One region of the Rhizobium sp. T1470 genome, then DNA from elsewhere that is predicted to be linked to it. Evidence: riboswitches for the same ligand, from Rfam matches in the RefSeq annotation. Region 1 holds a riboswitch; the other holds the start of a gene.
What was found. Region 1 has a riboswitch for thiamine pyrophosphate ahead of thiB (thiamine ABC transporter substrate binding subunit). Riboswitches for the same ligand answer to the same signal wherever they lie in the genome.

Region 1 (3,408 bases):
TCCGCGACGATGCGGCTTGCGCGCGACGGATCGATCCGCATCATCTCGGCGATCGTCCCGACTGTTACTTCACCGGTCTCCTGAGCGCGCCGCACAGCGTCCAGTACGTCAAGGTGCGATAGCTCAAGACCGGGAGCCACACTCTGGATGGCGAGCCGCCCGATCAGTCGGCGCCCGGTCATGAGGCGCATGCGTGTCATGCTTTGACCGATGCGCAGAATGCCCGGTTCGTTGGTGGCGGGGTCCGTGTTGGTGAGGTTTATCAAGCTCTCGTTCATTCCGGAAATATAGCATGTCATATGTCGATTGAGAATATGCCGAGGTCAATCAAGTGACATTGACAAATATATGCTAATAGCACATGAGTTGTCTCAACATCCATTCGGAACGACGCTTCATGAACACTCAAATTGCCGCGGCGCCGCTTGTGACAGATCATCGTCGGCGGTTCATCCTCTTCCTTTTCCTGATGGCAGCCATGTTCATGGCGACGCTCGACAACCAGATCGTTGCAACGGCCCTGCCGACGATCGTCGGCGAGTTCGGTCATCTCGAGCGGTTTGGCTGGATCGGCTCGGCCTATCTTCTCGCTGTGAGCGCAGTGATGCCGCTTTACGGCAAGCTTGGTGATCTCTTCGGCCGCAAGTATGTGATGATGGCCGCGATCATGATCTTCACGGTCGGCTCCGCCGTCTGCGGACTGGCTATATCCATGAACACGCTGATTGCGGCCCGCGTGCTGCAGGGGCTTGGCGGGGGTGGGATCATGGTATCGATCTTTGCGGTCAACGCAGATTTGTTTGAGCCCCGCGAACGCGCGCGTTACCAGAGCTATTCGAGCCTTGTGTTGATGGCGTCCGGCGCTATCGGACCGGTGCTCGGTGGTGCGATGAGCGATCTCTTCGGTTGGCGCTCGATCTTCCTCGTCAACGTTCCGATCGGTTTTGTTGTCCTTGTCGGTCTGGCTGTGATGCTGCCTTACCGAAAGCCGAATCGTCGTCCGAGGATCGATTATGCCGGCGCTCTGCTGCTCGCCTTGACGACCGCAAGCATCGTGCTGGCCGCCGATGGCGCTCAGCTCTTCGGTTCGCTGGTGGCACCGCAGAACCTCGCCATGGTGGTGCTCGGCGTCGCTGCAGTCATCGGATGGGTTTTCGTCGAGCGTCGCGCCGCCGAACCGATTGTTCCTCTGTCGCTGTTCCGCAATTCCACGTTCAGCCTGTTGCTTGTGATGTCGATCATGAGCGGCGCGATCGGCATTGGCATGGTCAATTATTTTGCGCTGTTCCTGCAGACGACGACCGGCCTTTCACCGTCGGCAGCCGGAGCGTTCTTTATTCTCCTGACCGGCGGCATCGTTTGCGGGTCGCTCTCGGCCGGGCGCATCATCTCCATCACCGGGCGCTACAAGCCGTTTGCAATAGCAAGCTTGACCTGCAGTGCCATCGCATTCGTGCTGCTCACTCAGGTTCATGCAGGAACGCCGGTCTTGCTTATCGGGGCGGTGATGGCGCTGCACGGCTTTGGTGTGGGCCTCGCACAACAGGTGCCCGTCGTTGGCGTTCAGAATGCGGCGCCCGCTCGCGACGTCGGCGCGGCGACCGGGTCGGTAACGCTCTCGCGCATGGGCGGCGCATCGATCGCCATCTCCATTTATGGCGCGATCGTTGGCTCACAGCTCGGCAAGACGGGACTTTCCATTCCCGGCGTGACCGATATCGAGCAGCTGACGCCGAAGATGCTGGCAGCTTTGCCGGAGGTTGCGCGTCAGGCTGTGGCCGAAGCCTATGCCAATGCCTTCATTCCGCTTTTCATGGCTTCCTGCGCGATCGCTCTCATCGGCCTTTGTGCCGCCTTGATGCTGAAGCCGACGCAGTTGCCTCGCGCGGCCGAGGTACGGCCGGCTGCCAGTGCCGAGGCAGCGGAGTAAATGCCGGTGGCGGACTGAGGCCGCCACTTGCAAGAGACCAAGCGTGGCGATACATCTTCAAACGCTCTAACGGGGTGCCTCGTGCCATTCGGTGCGCGGCTGAGAGGCTGAAAGCCAACCCGCGGAACCTGATCCGGCTAACACCGGCGGAGGGATTAGACGCGTGACATCTGGCACCGCCCTTTTCCCCTTCAAGCAAACCAGAGGAGAGGTGCCATGTTCGAACACATATTGACGAGCCGTTCGCTGCTTGCTGCGGCCTTTGTCGCGTCTGTCGGCCTTGCCGGCGTAAGCGCGCAGGCAGCGGACAAGACACTCACCGTCTACACCTACGAGAGCTTCACATCCGAATGGGGACCGGGGCCGAAGGTCAAGGAAGCATTCGAGAAGACCTGCGGCTGCAGCGTCAATTTCGTCAGCGTGGCCGATGGCGTGGCGCTGTTGTCGCGTCTCAAGCTCGAAGGCGCCACTACGAAGGCAGACGTCGTGCTCGGCCTGGACACGAACCTGACTACGGAAGCGAAAGCAACCGGCCTGTTCGAGGCAAGTGGTGTCGATGTCACCGCGCTTGAGGTGCCGGGCGACTACAGGGACGACGTGTTCGTGCCTTATGATTATGGCCACTTCGCCGTCGTCTACGACACGCAGACAATCAAGAACCCACCGCAAAGCATGAAGGAGCTGGTCGAAGGCGACCCTTCGCAGAAGATAGTCATAGAGGATCCGCGCACCTCGACGCCCGGGCTCGGGCTCTTGCTGTGGGTAAAGTCTGTTTATGGCGACAAGTCGCCCGAAGCTTGGGCAAAACTCAAGAAGCGCGTGCTGACGGTAACTCCCGGCTGGTCCGAGGCCTATGGGCTGTTCACCAAGGGCGAGGCACCCATGGTGCTCTCCTACACGACCTCGCCCGCCTACCATATGGTCACGGAAAATACGGACCGCTATCAGGCTGCGGCATTTTCAGAGGGCCATTACATACAGATCGAAGTGGCCGGCCTGCTGAAGAATGCGCACGACAAGGAGCTTGCGCGCGATTTCCTGAAATTCATGGTGACGCCGGGCTTCCAGGATACCATCCCGACCAACAACTGGATGATGCCGGTTTCGGCGACATCGCAACCGCTGCCCGACGCATTCGGCAAGCTTGTGAGCCCCTCAAAGACCTTCTTGATGAGCTCGGATGAAGTCGCCGAGAACCGCAAGGCCTGGATCGACGAGTGGTTGGCCGCCATGAGCATGAACTGATGCTTTTGACAAAGGCTGAGATACGGCAGGTGATACTGGGCGGGGCCGTGAGCCTCGTCGGCATCGCCGGTTTCGTGGGCCTTGCAACCTTTGCCTTGCTTCTTTCGAGCGGAACTTCGTCCATTCTGACGGCGGTGTTCGAACCCTACATTTTGCGGGTCCTGCGGTTCACCTTGCTGCAGGCTCTGCTTTCGACACTCCTGTCCGTCGTTTTTGCCATTCCAGTCGCACAG
Region 2 (3,408 bases), on a different replicon from region 1:
GGCGCCAGCAAGGTAGGCCTTGGCACGCGTGACCGCCTCGTGAACTGATGCTCCTTTCGCCAGTTCCGCGGCCAGCGCGCTGGAAAGGGTGCAGCCGGTGCCATGCGTGTTTGCGGTCGGAATGCGTTTTGCCTCAAACCATGTCGGCCCGGAGGCTGTCGAGAGCACATCCGGGCTTTCGTCGCCGGCCAGATGTCCGCCCTTGACGAGGACAGCCTCCGGGCCGAGTTGGCGAAGACTGTCTGCCTGCTCGGCCATGTCGCTGCGTGTGGCGGCGGCATAGACATGAAGCAGTGCAGCCGCTTCCGGCAGGTTTGGCGTCAGCAAGGTTGCAAGCGGCGACAGACGCTTGATCAGAACGTCGACAGCGGAGGGGTCGAGGAGGGCAGCTCCGCCCTTGGCGACCATGACGGGGTCGAGAACGATCGGGATACCCTGGTGGGGCACAAGCGCATCGGCGACGGCGTCGGCGATCTCGGCCGTCGCAATCATGCCGATTTTGATGGCGTCGACCCGCACGTCGGCAAGAACCGCCGCAATCTGATCCGCAACGAAGGCAGCAGGGACCAGATGGACGCCGCAAACGCCTTGCGTGTTCTGGGCGGTCAGCGCCGTCATCACTGCCATGCCATAGACGCCGCGCGCGGAAAATGCCTTGAGATCGGCCTGGATACCGGCCCCGCCGGAGGGATCGGAGCCTGCAATGGACAGCACATTTCGGATCATGTTCTTGCCTTTATCATGTTCTCGGCGATCTCTCGTGCCGCAAGCTGTGGATCGGGCGTCCCGCAAATCGCCGAGACAACCGCAAGCCCATCGGCCCCGGCGGCAAGCACGTCACCGACGTGGGCGGATTTCAGGCCACCTATGGCGACGACCGGTACGGGACAAACCTTGACGAGGCGGGAAAGCCCTTCAAAGCCCAGCGCGGGTTTGTGGTCAGGCTTCGTCGCTGTCGCAAAAACCGGCCCCAATCCAGCATAGTCGACAGCCGCGGGATCGATTGCTGCCGCCAGCGCCGCCGTTTCGGCCGAGAGGCCGAGGATCATGTCCGGGCCAATCAATTGCCGCGCCGTGATCGCATCGATGTCGTCCTGGCCAATATGCAGCCCATCGGCGCCAATCGCGATAGCCGCCTCCACGTCGTCATTGACGATGAGCACAGCACCGGTGCCAGACAATGCCACCTTCAGTGCCCGCCCAGTCTCGATCATCCGTGCGGTATCCGCATGCTTGTCGCGCAGCTGCACCACGGTTGCTCCCCCGGCGACCGCCGCGCGCGCGGTCTCCACCATGCCGACGGTGGCGCAAAGGCCCGGATCGAGGACGAGGTAAAGAGAAAGATCGAGGTTTCTCATGCGGCGCGCACCCTGGCATCGCGATCGAGCGTAGCAGCGTCAAGCGCAGCAAGTGCATCGAGGAAACACCAGGAAAACGAACCTGGGCCATCCGCCTTGCTGGCTGCCATTTCGCCGGCAACAGAGAAGGTAGCAAGGGCTGCAACCGTTGCCTCGAATGGTGCGCCGGGCCGAATAGCCGAAAATGCGCCAATAAGGCAGGTCAGCGAGCAGCCAAGCGCCGTGACCTGCGGCATCAACGCCGAGCCACCCTCGATACGCGCCGCCCGGTCGCCATCGGTGACGAAATCGACAGAGCCGGTTACTGCAATTGTCGCTCCGTGTTCCCTGGCTAGTAGCCGGGCAGCGTCCTCAGCCTGCTCGACGTGATCGCGGCTATCCACGCCCTGACCACGGCTCGCCCCGCCGGCAAGCGCGATGATTTCGGAGGCGTTACCGCGAATGACGGTGGGGCCGAGTTCCAGCAGCCGGTCCACCGCCGCACGACGAAAACCGGTGGCGTAGTGGGCGACCGGATCGAGAACAAAGGGTTTGCCGGCCCGGCCGGCTGCGATGGCGGCGGCCTGCATGCCGCGCAGCCATGCTGACGAGAGTGTGCCGATGTTGATCGTCAAGGCGCCGGCGATCGCGGCAAATTCGCCAGCCTCTTCTTCCGCATGCACCATGGCCGGCGAAGCGCCAGCTGCCAGAAGCACATTGGCTGCGATGTTCATGGCAACGAAATTCGTGATGCAGTGGACGAGCGGTGGCTGGGCGCGCAATTCGCCCAGCAGCGTTCCCGGCGAAGTCTGATCTTGCATGGTGTGCCTTTCGACCGGGGAGAAAGGCGCAGGGACAGACGCGGGAAGCCGACAGTCCCGAGCGACTCCCTCCGCCGGCATTATCCGGTTCAGGTTCAAAGGGTGCTTCTCAGCCCTCCACCGGAGGGCGCCCCTGTCTCTCATCGCCTTCTTGTCGCAGAGAAGCCGGCGACTGTCATCCATAAAATGGACATGGCCGGATGTGGCCGGCGATGTCGGCGCGAAAGCAGGTCCCGGCTATTCCGCCGCCTGATAGATGTTCCGGTCAACGACAGAGGCTCTCGGACCGAGTGCGGCCGCAAGCGTGACGAGGACCGCAAGGACCGCGACAAACGTGATGCCGGCGAAATACGGATCCCAGCCGAAGCCGGAAGCCGCACAGAATATGGCTGAGGCTGCCGCAAGCACAATGCCGCCACCGATCTGGAAGGAGCCAAACAATAGCCCCGATGCGAGCCCGGACTGATCCTCGCCAACGTCGGAGAGTGCCGCAACCTGCACGGAGGGGTAGGTCATGGCGTAGCCGACACCGAGCGGGAGCTGTGACAGGGCGACCAGCCAGACAGGGTCGATGTGGCCAACGCTCAGGATCCAGAAGATGTAGCTGAGCGCCTGTAGTGCTACGCCAAGCGTCATCAGCCCGGTCGTGCCACGATTTTGCGCGATCGTCGCAAAACGTGGCGCCAGGAACATGACGCAGACGCCGCCGAAGGCAAAGGAGAACCCGGTCGCGAAGGCCGACCAGCCAACGACTGTCTGATAATAGAGCGTCGCGATGAACTGGAAGCCGACATAGACGCCCTGGAACAGCGCAGCAATGGCATTGGCGTGGGAGAGCTTTCCCCGCCGGAATATCGCAAGCGGCACCATCGGATCAGCGTGACGGGATTCGACGATGAGAAAGAGGCCGATCAAAACGGCAGCCGCCACGAGCGCGCCCCAGGTCGGCACCGCCTGCCAGCCATCGGCCGCAGCATTGGTGATGCCAAAGACGAAGAGCAAGAGTCCCGGCGTGATTGTCATCGCGCCAGCCCAGTCGAACTTGGCACGCGGCCCGCTGCGCTGCTGGTCTGCCGGCAGCACGAAAGGAGCAATCGCCAGTGCGATAATTGCGACCGGCGCACCCATGACAAGAGTTGCCCGCCAGCTGAAGACCGTCGCGGCACCACCCAGCACCATGCCAAGGACAAAGCCGGTCGCGCCAGTCGAGGCAAAGACCCCAAGCGCTTTGGCCCGCGCCGATCCTTCGC

Region 2: it holds a riboswitch for thiamine pyrophosphate, as region 1 does, so the genes downstream of both, thiM (hydroxyethylthiazole kinase) here and thiB (thiamine ABC transporter substrate binding subunit) in region 1, are expected to answer to the same signal.

Annotation. Positions count from the first base shown of each region.
Region 1 is NZ_CP148091.1:56,974-60,381, reverse strand. Features, by position in the region: gene WGT02_RS00300 (MarR family winged helix-turn-helix transcriptional regulator) at 1-278, opposite strand, end outside; gene WGT02_RS00295 (MDR family MFS transporter) at 398-1,930, shown strand; TPP riboswitch at 1,991-2,102, shown strand; gene thiB (thiamine ABC transporter substrate binding subunit) at 2,147-3,175, shown strand; gene thiP (thiamine/thiamine pyrophosphate ABC transporter permease ThiP) at 3,175-3,408, shown strand, end outside.
Region 2 is NZ_CP148092.1:1,551,620-1,555,027, reverse strand. Features, by position in the region: gene thiD (bifunctional hydroxymethylpyrimidine kinase/phosphomethylpyrimidine kinase) at 1-726, opposite strand, end outside; gene thiE (thiamine phosphate synthase) at 723-1,358, opposite strand; gene thiM (hydroxyethylthiazole kinase) at 1,355-2,158, opposite strand; TPP riboswitch at 2,208-2,303, opposite strand; gene WGT02_RS28735 (MFS transporter) at 2,396-3,408, opposite strand, start outside.